3 regions of the Sporosarcina sp. P3 genome follow, and region 3 is predicted to be linked to each of the others. Evidence: riboswitches for the same ligand, from Rfam matches in the RefSeq annotation. Region 3 holds a riboswitch; each other region holds the start of a gene.
What was found. Region 3 has a riboswitch for thiamine pyrophosphate ahead of CSV61_RS14175 (ECF transporter S component). Riboswitches for the same ligand answer to the same signal wherever they lie in the genome.
Positions count from the first base shown of each region.

Region 1: it holds a riboswitch for thiamine pyrophosphate, as region 3 does, so the genes downstream of both, CSV61_RS07490 (ABC transporter ATP-binding protein) here and CSV61_RS14175 (ECF transporter S component) in region 3, are expected to answer to the same signal.
Region 2: it holds a riboswitch for thiamine pyrophosphate, as region 3 does, so the genes downstream of both, thiC (phosphomethylpyrimidine synthase ThiC) here and CSV61_RS14175 (ECF transporter S component) in region 3, are expected to answer to the same signal.

Region 1 is NZ_PDZE01000004.1:297,980-302,885, reverse strand. It holds gene CSV61_RS07505 (S8 family peptidase) at 1-161, shown strand, start outside; gene CSV61_RS07500 (ABC transporter substrate-binding protein) at 229-1,269, opposite strand; gene CSV61_RS07495 (ABC transporter permease) at 1,266-2,018, opposite strand; gene CSV61_RS07490 (ABC transporter ATP-binding protein) at 2,015-2,785, opposite strand; TPP riboswitch at 2,870-2,967, opposite strand; gene CSV61_RS07485 (TetR/AcrR family transcriptional regulator) at 3,374-3,943, shown strand; gene CSV61_RS07480 (YhgE/Pip domain-containing protein) at 3,983-4,906, shown strand, end outside.
Region 2 is NZ_PDZE01000001.1:353,487-358,392, reverse strand. It holds gene thiC (phosphomethylpyrimidine synthase ThiC) at 1-1,738, opposite strand, end outside; TPP riboswitch at 1,857-1,974, opposite strand; gene CSV61_RS01765 (calcium/sodium antiporter) at 2,499-3,452, shown strand; gene CSV61_RS01760 (response regulator transcription factor) at 3,599-4,273, opposite strand; gene CSV61_RS01755 (sensor histidine kinase) at 4,292-4,906, opposite strand, start outside.
Region 3 is NZ_PDZE01000013.1:59,103-64,008, reverse strand. It holds gene CSV61_RS14185 (multicopper oxidase family protein) at 1-584, opposite strand, end outside; gene CSV61_RS14180 (exonuclease domain-containing protein) at 742-1,314, opposite strand; TPP riboswitch at 1,503-1,614, shown strand; gene CSV61_RS14175 (ECF transporter S component) at 1,698-2,267, shown strand; gene CSV61_RS14170 (ABC transporter ATP-binding protein) at 2,289-3,755, shown strand; gene CSV61_RS14165 (energy-coupling factor transporter transmembrane component T family protein) at 3,733-4,500, shown strand; gene CSV61_RS14160 (universal stress protein) at 4,613-4,906, opposite strand, start outside.

The DNA of each region.
Region 1 (4,906 bases), on a different contig from region 3:
CGAAAGTGAATTTTGAAGATCGTACGCAATTATTCATTACCCCCACTACAGACTGGCAACCGGGAGTTCATTATTTACGTGTAGATCAAGGGTTGCAGAATAAAAAAGGCGTGGCAATGAAAAAATCATTTGCCGTGAAGTTTACGGTATCGCCTCGCTAATTCCATATAATCGAAAAGAGCTATTGCGATGAGTCATAGAGACTTCCGCAATAGCTCTTTCTGTATATTAGTTCGTTATTTTAGAAAACATTTCACCTGTGCTGACGTCTAGGATCATATCGTCTACTTCAGGTTTCGTCTTGATCAATTCCATTTCATGTAGCCAGTCCCGCACTTCTTCCCAAGATGTTTCATCAAGCGTACCAAATGCTTCACCGTCTGTATCCATTTTTGGCAATAATACATTCAGACTTTCGGTTTCAATTGCTTTGTCTAACGGGAAGTTCGCTTGATCTTGGTTGTTTAGCAAGAGGTCAAGAGCTTCTTCGGGCTGTTCTTTCATAAATTCATACCCTTTTTGCGCTGCCCGCCAGAAAGCCTGGATTGCGTCTTGTTCTTTGTCCCATGTATCATCACTCGTCAACAATACGATTTCACTATAATTCGGCACGCCATAGTCTACTGGATTAAAGTAGCGTGTTTTGAAGCCTTTCGAGCTCATGACAGGCACTTCGTGGTTAATAAACGTTCCGGTCACGGCATCCACGCGTTTTGAAACGAGTGAAGATTCCAATTCAAATCCAACGTCGATCATATTCACTTTGTCATAATCGCCGCCATCATTCGTAACCATCGTTTTAATCAGAGACTCGTTTAGTGGAATCCCTGGATAGCCAATTGTTTTGCCTTCAAGATCTTTAGGTGATTGAATCGAACTTTCCTCTAGCATGACGGTGTAATTTAGTGGCTCTCGTACAATGGAAGCGATGGCTTTAATTGGAATGCCCTCGTTTGCTTGCGCTAAAATGACATCCGGTTGGTAATACAGTCCAAGAGTCACTTTTCTTGCTGCGGTCAAGTTCATTGGGTCAGTCGGATTGGCAGGAAATTGTATGTCCACTTCCACGTTCTCTTCATTGAAATAGCCTTTTTCCTGGGCTACATAAATATAGCTATGTACTGCATTCGGATACCAGTCGAGCATGATGCTAACTTTTTTCATTTCATTGTTCGGTGTCTCTTCGTCGGCTACGGGAGTCTTATCAGTATTGCACCCAGCTAGCAGTACAAGAAGAAAAGTGATGCTTAGAAACAGACGTTTTTTCATTGATGATTCCTCCATTGTAAAAAGTGTTTTTCCAATACAACGATGAGTAGAAAGAAGATAATGCCAACCGCAGAAAGCAAGACGATCGGTGCGAATACAGCAGCACTGTCAAATTGCGTCATCATTCTTCTGCTAAAATATCCAAGTCCTGCCTGAGCCCCTAGCCATTCCCCAATGGCCGCACCGATCACGCTCAATGTGACCGCTACTTTGAGTCCAGAGAAGAAAGATGGCAAAGCGGAAGGGAGATCTAATTTATAGAAAATGTCTTTTGCGGATGCACCCATTGTTCGCATTAATTCCCGTAAGTTTTTATCTGATGAGCGTAAGCCGTCGAAAACACTAACGGTAATCGGGAAAAATGTGATGAGTACGGTGACTGCGACTTTACTCCAAATGCTGTAGCCGAACCATAAAACGAAAATCGGTGCGAGCGCAATGATGGGGATCGTTTGCGACGCGATTAGGATAGGGTAAAACGCCTGCTCGATAGGTTTCTTACTATACATCGCAATCGCCAGTGTGGATCCGATTAGGATTGAAATCGATAATCCAATGAAAATGGTTAAAGCTGTCGGAGGTAAGTGGTGGATAAATAGCTCCGTTTTCAGCTCCCATAATCGAATTAAAATCGCTGAAGGAGATGGGAAGAGAAAGCTTTTGTCGTAAAGACGAGCGCTAATTTCCCATACACCGAGTAAGATGGCAACGAAAAGTATAGACCAACTGTATGAAGTGATCTTCTTCATAGTCGCGCCCCCGAACGAAGCTCACTAATAAGTTGCTCTTTCAGTTTCAACAGTTCTGGCTGTGCCAAGTCCCGCATAGTGCGTGGTCGGCTAAGAGGCACGATGACTTCGCGAATCGTCTGTACCGGTTTGTCGGCGAGTACAAAAATGCGATCGGACAGAAATAAAGCTTCGTCGATATCATGCGTGATGAACACGATCGTTTTATCGAGCTTTTGCCATTGATCGATCAACCATTCTTGCATGGTTAGCCGTGTGATCGCATCGAGCGCGCTAAATGGCTCGTCCAGTAGTAAAATATTGGAGCCGGTCAAGATCGTTCGTAAAAATGAAACCCGTTGTCGCATCCCGCCTGATAAATTCCCAGGATAAGCGTTTTCTTCGCCTGCGAGTCCGAAGTCAGTGAGGAGTTGAATGATCTGATTGGCAGACGGTTTACCGCCTTGAAGTTCTAACGGTAGTCGGACGTTTTCAAGAATCGTTCGCCAAGGCATCAGCAAGTCTTGCTGCGGCATATAGCCGACTTTGCCTAATCGCTTCGTCGTCACTTCTCCGTTCAATGAAATCTCCCCATTGTCGGGATTCTCAAGACCGGTGACCAGTCGGAATAACGTGCTTTTTCCGTACCCGCTCGGTCCAATGATGCTGACGAATTCGCCTTCATTTACATGCCAGTCGACTTGATCAAAAATCGCAGTTGGTTTCGAAGCATTGGTTGCTTGATAATGAAAAGATACATTTGTGAACTCTAAAACTTTAGTAGTCATATGGTTACCACTTCTCATTTCTTCAAAAAGTATATACAAAAAAACCCCTTCTCTGTTCGAAGCGGTTGCATAGTTCGGCCTAAATCCGTCATATGTCCACTTCCCTCCGCTAGCATTATCTAGAGCAGGTTCAAGGGTTAAGGCGAACGCCTCTCTCAGCAAAAGCACCCCTAGTGTTGTTCCTTCTCTTATCGTTACATAGACTAGTAAAGTAGTCAATGTCAATTTAGTAAATATTCTAAGAGGCTGGGACATAACTATCTCACCCCGTTTCCCTGCACTCCGAGAGGCACGCTTTCCGAGGGGCGTGGCTTGAGCCAAGCGAACAACGTAGGGTTCGCTTTGCCGTATTTCTGTGTACTTTGCAGAAATTAAGGCACCTGTCCAGGGTCTCAGGACGCACGCTGATCCCTCAGGAGTCGGCCTTTCTCCGTTCGGGTACACTCTGTTACTCTAAAAAATATTTTCTGTTCAGTCCCAACCTTATTACGAATCAGCAATCCTGTTGCATTTAATGGATAACCTGTGTAATATAATGACTAACAGACCGAAATGGTATTTCGGTCACTTTTTGAAGGAAGTGTCATAATGGATCGCAGAGAAGAAATTATGTTGGCGGCTGAAAAATCATTTTCGATGTTCGGATATAAAGCAACTACGATGGATCAAGTAGCGAAGATTGCGAACGTGGGTAAGGGCACAATCTATACATTTTTCTCGAATAAAGAAGAGTTATTTCATTCGATTGTTTGGAAAATGGTTGAAGAAATGAAAGACCTCTCTGAGCGCACAGCTAAGGAAGGTGCGTCTTTTCAAGAGAATGCCCATGCGCGCATTATGCAACTGCTGAAATTTCGCGAAACACATCAGTTATTCATTAAATTGATTGAAGAGGAAAAAGAATTGCGTACACCTGCCGTGGGAGATGTGTTAACTACTATAGAGAAGGAAATAGTGAAATTCATTGCTGGGAAAATTGAGCGAGGCGTCGCAAAAGGTGAACTAAAGCCGTGTAACAGCGAGCTGATTGCGTATCTTTTATTCAAATCTTATGTAGCGCTAGTTAATGATTGGTCAAAAACGCATGATGAACAATTGACAGAAGAGCAAATCACGGACGTTTTGAACGATACGATCTTCTCCAGTTTGTTAGTGTGATGTGCGGATGATGGAATATAGAGTGAGGGTTTATGTGAAATGAATAAAATTTGGTTTATAGTCAGACGGGATCTTCGGAATATTTTCAAAAATAAAGCAGCAATCATTGTCATTGCGGCCATTGCGTTTCTTCCTTCCCTTTATGCTTGGATGAACATCCTCGCTTCGTGGGACCCATATTCCAATACGAAAGGCGTAGAAGTCGCGATCGTCAGTGAAGATGTAGGGGCGAAGATCGAAGACAAAGAATTCAATGTCGGAGATGAAGTGATTGTCTCGCTGACCACTAACGATGATCTCGGCTGGCAGTTCGTAACGAAAGATGAAGCGTTGACAGGCGTGAAGCACGGAGATTATTATGCTGCAATCATCATTCCGAAAGACTTCTCGGAGAATTTAAGCAGTGTCGTCACCGACGATATGAAGAAGCCAACATTGGATTATTATATCAATGAAAAAATCAATGCAATTTCCCCGAAAGTAGCGGGTAAAGGCGCTTCTGCGATAGTAGAAAATATCGATAAAACATTCGTCGAACAAGCGAATGAAGCGGTCATCAAAGTATTCAATAATCTAGGTGTAGAACTGGAAGACAATCGTGGGAATATCGAAAAGCTACGTGATTTAATTTATCAATTAGAATATGACATTCCAGATATTTATTCGAAACTACAGATGATCGATAAAGGTTTGGATTTTGCAGATACTTCTATTGATCGCGTAGATGTCGTGCTAGATGACGTCAATGTAGTGCATGCCAATGCAAAAAAGCTAAACGCACGGTTGATTAGTAAGTTACAGGAAAATGAAAAGACCGTAGATCACACATTGCGTGTCATTACGTCTAACTTGGAGAGTGCACAAACAGCATTCCGTAAAGTACCTGATTTGACAAGTGAGCTGTCAGGTAAAGGGGAAGACGTTGATCGTATTGTCGGTTCGCTACGTGATAAACAAGGCAAA
Region 2 (4,906 bases), on a different contig from region 3:
CTTCAGCCTTCTCCTTCATGCCTTTTTCCAGTGCTAACTTCTCTTCTAAACTGTTTTCATCTGCATATTTTCTAATGTCGTGTGAAATTCGCATACTGCAAAACTTGGGTCCACACATCGAACAGAAGTGAGCGATTTTTGCTCCTTCAGCCGGTAACGTTTCATCATGATATTCCATCGCGCGTTCAGGATCCAAACTTAAATTAAATTGATCTCTCCAACGGAATTCGAAACGGGCTTTTGATAAAGCGTCATCGCGTTTTTGTGCATTCGGATGGCCTTTTGCTAAATCAGCTGCATGGGCTGCGATTTTATACGTTATGACGCCTTCACGTACATCATCTTTATTCGGTAAACCGAGATGTTCTTTAGGCGTTACATAGCATAACATGGCCGTCCCGAACCAACCGATCATAGCCGCACCAATAGCGGATGTGATGTGATCGTAGGCAGGAGCAATATCTGTCGTCAAAGGACCGAGTGTATAGAAAGGTGCTTCTTGGCATATCTCCATTTGCTTATCAACGTTTTGCTTAATTAAATGCATAGGCACATGTCCTGGACCTTCTACCATGACTTGCACATCATGGGTCCAAGCAATTCTTGTAAGTTCTCCAAGTGTTTCAAGTTCAGCGAATTGTGCCTCGTCATTGGCATCAGCAATGGAGCCGGGACGTAATCCATCTCCTAATGAAAAGGCAATATCGTACTGTTTCATAATTTCACATATATCTTCAAAGTGTGTGTACAGAAAGCTTTCTTTATGATGCAACATACACCACTGGGCCATAATAGAACCACCTCGTGAGACAATTCCAGTCACGCGATGAATGGTCATGGGAATATAACGGAGCAGAACACCCGCATGGATTGTAAAGTAGCTGACACCTTGCTCTGCCTGCTCGATCAATGTGTCGCGGAATACTTCCCATGAGAGGTCCTCGACTTTGCCATTTACTTTTTCCAACGCTTGGTATAATGGAACCGTACCCACTGGAACAGGGGAGTTGCGAATGATCCATTCACGTGTTGTGTGAATGTTCTTTCCGGTTGATAAATCCATGATGTTGTCTGCGCCCCAACGTGTAGCCCATGTCATCTTTTCTACCTCTTCAGCAATGGATGAGGAGACAGCAGAATTTCCGATATTCGCATTAATTTTCACATGGAATTTACCTCCGATAATCATCGGTTCCGCTTCTGGATGGTTAATGTTAGACGGGATAATTGCCCGTCCTCTCGCTACTTCATCCCGTACAAGTTCAGGCGTCACATTTTCACGGATGGCAATAAACTCCATTTCAGGTGTAATAATACCTTTGCGCGCATAATGCATTTGCGTAACATTCATGCCTTTTTTTGCTCGTAATGGTTTTCGTTTCAACAATGGAAATTCTGCATCTTTTTGCATGTGTTCCATTGAACGATAGCCATTATCCTGTGGCTTCACTTGTCTGCCGTCATATTCTTCTACATCATTTCGTTCCACTATCCAGTTCTTTTTGATCATTGGAAGTCCTTTTTTAATATCTACTTGATAACCTGCTTCCGTATATTTCCCGCTTGTATCATAAACACGGAAAGGTTCATTCGCTATTTCGCCTTGATCAGTTAGAGTCGGTGATAGCTCAATTTCGCGCATCGGTACGAGTATGTCTGGACGACTTCCTTGTACGTAAACCTTTCTACTGGCCGGAAAACATTCATGGATCTGGATTTCTTCTTTCTTCTCTTGCATGTTGTCATCGTCTCCTTTTGAGGGGTGACATGACTCGGTTCAAGGAAAGGGAATCGGCAACAAAAAAGACCAGTTCCATAAATAGGACCTGGTCTTCAAAACGCAAAAATACGCGTCGCTGATAAAATGAAAACTTCCCTACGCTGGTACGAGCCAGATCAGGTCCAAAGAGTCCGGAATGCGTGTACTATCATTCCATCTCAGTCCAATTACGTTGGACACCCCTAGTTATAGTATTTAATTGTGTGAACAGGGATAGTCTATCATATCTTATCTAACTTTTAAAGAGTTTTTATACTTATAAATTCCATAGATACCGTTATTTACATGATACCCATGTTATTTAAGGAAGTAGAAATGTAAGATCAGGAAGATCTGGTTTGTAGAACTGGTTCAATGCACAGGCTATTTTAATAAAATCTTTTTACTACCACTTAAAAGAGCAAGTAGAGTTGGGAAGTAGATTCATGTGCATGACTTGTAGGATGCATAAGTAGTGATGACGTGAGATAATCAAAATGAAAAAATAATAGAAGGGAGGATTCCTGGTGAAGAGTGTACATCGTATAAAATATGAGTGACTGGACAGGATGATTGCAATGGAGATGTAGAGTCAAATACATATTGTAATATTCATCATTGTGCTTGTCATGAAGTGCATCAAGTATGCAGGATTTGAACCAATTATTTTATGCTAGACATGACCTACTTACATACAGCTAATTAATCATTTTATTCCTATGGAGGAGGTAACAACTACATGATCTATGTTTTACTCATTATTGGATTTGTATTATTGATCAAGGGAGCCGACTTTTTTGTAGATGGTTCTTCCAATATCGCAAGGCTGCTGCAAATCCCACCTATTTTAATCGGGCTCACGATTGTAGCACTCGGAACGAGCTCACCCGAAGCAACGGTCAGTATTATAGCCGCATTAGGCGGAAATGCGGACGTTTCTGTCGGGAACGTAGTGGGAAGTAATATATTTAATATTACTATGGTTGTCGGCATAGCGGCATTTTTGTTCCCGTTGAAGGTACAAAGCGAAACGATCCGTAAAGAGATTCCATTCACATTATTAGCAAGTATAGTGATGTTAGTATTGATGAGTGATATGGCACTGCAAGGCTTCAGCAGCAATGTAATCACGCGTAGTGATGGAATGATTTTCTTAATATTCCTTTCGATCTTTATGTATTATGTGATTGAACTTGGCCTCAGAAGCCGTCAAAATGCCACGCTTACACAAGCGACAGGGAACGTGAAGTGGGGGAAGAATATACTCATTACTCTAGTCGGATTGGCTGCGATTATATTCGGAGGAGATTTAGTTGTCGATAATGCTACGAAAATCGCTTATTCTCTTGGCATGAGTGAAACGTTGGTCGGTCTGACAATCATCGCAATCGGTACTTCTCTACCCGAATTGGTTACGTCGATTTCAGCTGCTTTGAAAAAGGAAAGTGAAATCGCTTTAGGAAACATTGTCGGGAGCAATATTTTTAACATCCTATTTGTTCTCGGCGCTTCCTCTGTCATTACGCCCATTGCAGTGAACGATAAAGTATTTATCGATGTGATTATTATGATTGCATTGACGTTCATATTGTTGGTATTCGCTAGAACTGGCTTCAGGATTGGTAAGCGTGAAGGTCTCATGCTAGTTCTAGCGTACGTTGCATATTTAGTGTATGTTATTTTGCGTAATTAATAAAAAATCATTCGAATTTGCTGCTATAGGACAATCTCATGTATAACAATGCAAAAGAAGTTGCTCGAACCGATCCATAAAGAAAAGGCTACTCTCCATTCATTCGTGGAAAGTAGCCTTTTCTATCGTTAAAGCGTGTTATGTAATTATCTCCACTTATAGCCGATCCCCCAAACTGTCACCAAAATTTCCTCTATAGGAAAATTCGACTTCCTCAACTTATCCCGTAAATTTCGAATATGCGAATCAACAGTCCGAACTTCTGTATATGTGTCATATTCCCATGCTACTTGAAGCAAATCTTCTCGTGTGAACGTCCGATTGGGCCGGGTCATCATTGCTTCTATAATATAGAATTCCTTTAATGTAAGACGAACTTCCTGCGTGTCATATAGGATGGAATAGGACTCCAAGTCAAGAGTAAATGGACCTTCATGAATCGTCTTCGATTGAGTTTCGTCCCCTGTACGCCGTAATGCCACACGCACTCTGGCGGTGAGTTCGCGTTCGTCAAATGGTTTCGTAATATAATCATCCGCACCTTGGTCGAGTCCTTTCACAACGTCTGATTTATCGGATCGAGCCGTTAATAAAATGACAGGTACATTTGAAAGTTCTCTAAGTCTACGGCAAACTTCCCATCCGTCCATTCCGGGCATCATAACATCGAGCAATACAAGATGTATATCCTCTTTCTGAAATAACTCCAGTGCTTGTTGACCGTCAGTCGCTTGCAAACAGCGATATCCGTGTGGAGAGAGGAACAGTTCAAGCAAATCGAGCATGCGCTGTTCATCATCAACAAGTAAAATCGTTTTCATATGCGTCACTCACTTCCTTTATAATCGTACCGTAAAGATACTGCCTTTCTCCAATTCGCTCTGCACCTCGATCGTGCCACCGTGCGCTTCTGTTAATTCCTTCACCGTCGCCAAACCAAGACCGGCACCGCCAAATGAACGAGAACGGGATTTTTCGACGCGGTAGAGCTTTTCAAATATTTGTTGCTGATTTTCCTCTGCAATGCCGCACCCGCTGTCTTCCACTTGTAAAACCGTGTGCTTTTTATCTTGAAACGCTCGAACGATTACAGTGCTACCAGTTTCAGAATAGTGAAGCGCGTTATCTAACAGATTGAGAATAATTTGTTCGAGTCGCATTCGATCTGCCACGAGAGGGAAATCGCGGACTTGTTCAATCACCAACATAATTCCTTTCAAATCAAATGAAGGTTGAACAAGTTGCACAATATCTCGGATGAACTCTTCGGCAGAGAATTCGGATTTCGTCACAGTGAACGTCATTTCATCCATTTGAGCGAGATCCATCAAATTTTTCACGAGTGTTTTCAAGCGCTCGGCTTCTTCTTCAATAATCGATAAATAGTTAAATCGCTCCGTATCATCCAGTTCTGTGCGCTGAGCTACTTTGGCATAACCAATTAAGTACGTAAG
Region 3 (4,906 bases):
TATACTTGTTCAGATGTCTTGCCCTCTGGATGGGGATGAAACCATAAAGTAGCCGCCTCTTGTGTGACTTCAAATTCTATTGTCTCTTCTTCACCTGGACTGAGTGTTTTATGTGGTCCGCCATCTGCTTCGCCAGACACTTCTAAACCATGCCAATGAAATGTTGTTTCTTCATCTAATTCATTTATCGTATTTATTTTTACAGTTTCACCTTTTGTAAATTGTAGAACAGGTCCTAATAAATCTCCGTTATATCCTAAAGTTTCTGTAGTCACATTATCAAGTATATTCACGCTTCCCTTTTGTGCCTTAACAGTATATTCGGTACCTACTGTCGTTTCACTAGTTAATAAGGGTGGGATGTTTATTTCATTCTCACCAGTCGAATCTTTTAATCTTACTACATTATCATGGCTCATATGTCCATTACCCATTGTCGAACCATCCATCATAGAATGCTGTTCATTGCTAGTCTGGTTCATCATATGTTCATTACTCTGTTCATTCGATTGCACATCACTACTGCATCCACTGATCAATAATGCACACAATGAGAATATAACAACTTGCTTTTTTCTACTCATCTAAATATCCCCTTTATCTATTGTCATCAAGGGTAGTATAGCTGATACATGTGGAAAAACTATGCACATTCCATACTTATGGTCGTGTAAATGAAATTTTCTCCACACAAAAAGGATACCCAGGTATATTACTATCCTGGTATCCCTCACTTTGTAATTAAAATCTAGATCTAGATGGTTTTTTCATTGGTGCTTTATTCAACAGGTAGGATATAAACGTATCATCCTCAAGGTTCGGATTCGATGAGTTCAGTAGCAATGCTAAGTTTTTCGCATCATCAAGTGCCCTGTGTGCGTTCTGTACTTGAATCCGATGCGCTCTTAGTAATTGTTGAAGCTTACCATTCTCAAAGCCATAATTTTTCCATTTAATTTGTCTGACAGAACAATACCAGTCCATGTCGAGAGTTTCCGGTAATAGTCTACTGACAAAGCCTCTGTCAAATGAAGCATTATGCGCCACAATTCCGTCTGCCCGATCAAGTATGGATAGAATTCTGTCCATGTCGAGCGACTTTCCCCTTACCATCTGATCGGTGATGCCAGTTAGTTTTGTGATCATCGGCGTTATAGAATAGAACGGCTCTTGAAACTCACAATACTCATCGGACACCCGAACGATCCGGTTATTATCATATTCGCCAAGCATGACACCAAATTCAATTACATCGCTTGCCTCTGCTCTCATACCTGTAGTTTCTACGTCAATGAACGCTATATGTTTCGTCATGTAAAAACTCCTTTAACTCTATTTAAATTCGTATATTGCACGCGATTAGGATCAATTTATATCCTATTAGTATATCAGGATTTCAACAAACTGTAACGAAATTAACTCGCATTGTCATTAGCACGCCATCTACTTTTTGAAGTGGTTGCCAGACAAATTGGAGTGCTGTATAATAGGACTGCTTACATAATTGTCCGTACGGGTGCTTGAGAGAATCAGGCTGAGATAGCAGATCGATCCACTGCTGACCGTTAATCTGATCTGGGTAATGCCAGCGTAGAGAGCGTGATCGATGGAATTTATACAGGAATCTCTTTCCTTCCTCGGCCGTCTGCTCTTCAGACGGCTTTTTCGTATAGTAAAATAAGAGGGAGTGGAAGAATTTGAAGAAGTTAAAGTTTACCGATTTATTGATCACCATCATGATTGGCGTGGTCTTTGGAGTGTTGATGAAGTTTTGGGATGATTTATATACTGTCATAAAACCGATCATGCCTGTCGCGCGTCAATTGCTTTACGGTATGTGGTTCATGGTAGGGCCGTTCGCCTTTTTATTATTGCGGAAGCCTGGTACTGCACTCATCGCAAGTCTTGCAGGGGCTTCATTGTCTGCATTTGCTGGTCATGGTATTGAAGTATTAATGTACGGATTCGTACAAGGACTGGCTGCAGAATTACTATTCGCCGCATTTCGTTATAAACGCTATTCCATTTTAATTGCTGGGCTAGCTGGAATTGCTTCATGCCTTGCAAGTTTTGGTCTTGATTTAATTTATGGGTATGCTGCACTCGAAACATGGGCACTCATTGTGAAATATGGATTACGTGCAATCAGCGCATTCATCTTTACGGGTATTTTCGCTGTACTTATTGTAAGAGCGCTAGAAGCAACAGGCGTGACGTCGTTAATTCGACCTGTTGATAAGAAAGAATATACGTTGCTTGATCAGTAAACGCGGAGGAATGATCCAACTATGAATAACATCGGCGTTACCGATTTACGGCTAAAGTTTCCAGGAGAAGATGCTTTGCTTTTTAAAGATTTCTCCTTCTCTGTTCAGCCTGGTGAAAAAGTTCTCATGCTGGGTCCTAGCGGTTGTGGGAAATCTACTTTACTCCAAGTATTGAGCGGGATTATACCAAATTCTATCGAACTGCCAATGAAAGCAAAAGAGATTCAGTTACCTGACTCATGGGGGTTTGTTTTCCAAGACCCGGATACACAGTTCTGCATGACCTATGTAGATGAAGAACTCGCATTCGTGTTAGAAAATCTTCATGTGCCGCGTGAAGAAATGGCACCTCTTATTGAAGAAGTATTGAACCGTGTAGACTTGCATGTAAAAGACCCCCATACGTCTATCAATGAACTGTCTCAAGGTATGAAGCAGCGGTTAGCATTGGCTTCTGTTTTATTACTAGAACCTGACGTGTTATTTCTAGATGAACCATCTGCATTACTAGATCCGGAAGGCACGCAACAAATTTGGACTTCTATTAAAGAAGCTACTGCCGATAAAACCGTAATCATCGTGGAGCATAAAATTGATTTGATTGCGGACTGGGTAGATCGCGTTGTGCTGTTTAATGATCACGGTGACATGATCGCAGACGGTTCACCTAAAGAGATCTTCGCAAACTTCCAGGAAGAACTGGAACGTTACGGCATTTGGTACCCCGGTGTATGGGAAGAATATAAAATGTCCGAAACATTTCAATCGATGTTGAGAAATCGTCAAGCAGTTGCATATCAAGAGAAACTTCAGATTCAAGACTTTCACGGCTATCGTGGTCGAGTGAAGAAAATTTCTGTCAAACAGGCGACCGTACAGGCTGGTGACTGGATTACGATTGTCGGAGAAAATGGCTCTGGTAAAAGTACATTGCTCTTATCACTCATGCAATTACTTCGGACTGACGGTATCTACGAAGTAAACGACGTACCCATTGTGTGGAAAAAGAAGAAGCGCCAACTCCCGAAAGGTATGTCACTCGTCTTTCAAAACCCTGAACTACAATTTGTGACGAACTCAATTAAGGAAGAGTTAACCGTATCTTTGCACGGTATGCCAAAAGCAGATGCCGATCGTTATGCGATGGAATTGATACAATTATTTAACTTGCCTGATTCTGTTTCCCGTCATCCTTATCAGCTATCGACGGGTCAAAAGCGGCGTCTGAGTGTAGCAACTGCGCTTACTCCTGATACAGATATCTTGTTGCTTGATGAGCCTACTTTCGGTCAAGATGCGCGAAACACATTCGCCATTCTTGAGAAGCTAGAACAGTTGCGCACTGAAGGTATGACCATTTTGATGATTACGCACGACACGGAAATTGTAAAGAGCTTCGCCACAGCCGTTTGGACTGTAATAGATGGCGTATTGCATACAGCTAATGAAGCAGGAGGTGCGAAGAATGTTCAATTGGTTCACACCTAAACGCAAGACCTGGTTATTCCGAGTCAATCCCGCGTTAAAATTCATCGTATTTTTTGCATTCTTGATTATTACGCTTGTAAATCAAAGTGTACCTTTTGCTATCTCACAAGCTGTTTTATACGGAATACTATTTTATATCTTCAGCGGCTATTCATGGAGGAAACTTTTAATTCTTTCGATTCCGCTAGTCATTTCTTTCCTGTCTACTGGATTGACGATGTTGTTGTTCGGTAAGGGTGAAGCGGTATTGTGGCAATGGGGGTTACTCAAGATTTCCGAAGAAAGTATTCAACATGCGCTATTGCTCGGAAGTAAATCACTTTCATTCGGATTCGTTGGCTTTACGTTTATCTTAACAATCCAACCCGTGCTATTCTTTTATGCTATGATGCAGCAGTTCCGTCTGCCTTCCAAATATGCGTACAGTTTTATTGCGGCTTTTCGTTTAATTCCTGCTGTAACTGAAGAGCTACAAATTCGTAGGAATGCGTTGCAAGTACGTAATATTCAATTTTCAAAAGGGATTAAAGGGATATATGAGCGATTGCAATCCTATACCGTTCCCTTATTCGCTCAAAGTATACGTCGCGCCCAACGTATTGCAGTTGCGATGGAAGCAAAACAATATCAGATGGGAGCTGCGAGGACGTATTATTATACTACACGCTATAATGCAATAGATAGGCTGTTTTTACTTGTCATGATCGGTAGTTTATGTTCAGCTTTTTTACTATCCGTTTATTGATAACCATTTGATAACCACCCCATACATTACGTAGCTTACTTTGTCATATTTTAAATCAAAAACTGCCATAGCTATCTTAACGATATGCCATGGCAGTTTTGCTTTATACTATTTATTTAATGATCGTGACAGAGCTGTTTACATGTTTGATTACTTTTTGACTGACACTACCCATTACTAAATTTTTAAGTAATCTTAAGCCACGACTACTAAGAATGAGGTGATCAATTTCATTGTTATTGACATGCTTAATGATTTGCTGGTGCGGATTTCCTTGAAGTACTGTGACTTCCGCTACTATTCCCTTATCTTTCACTAACTTCAATGCAGATTGCAACTTCTTTTTTTGATACTTATCAAGACTATTAGGGCTTTGTTTTAATAGTCGCTCATCTTCTTTATTGAA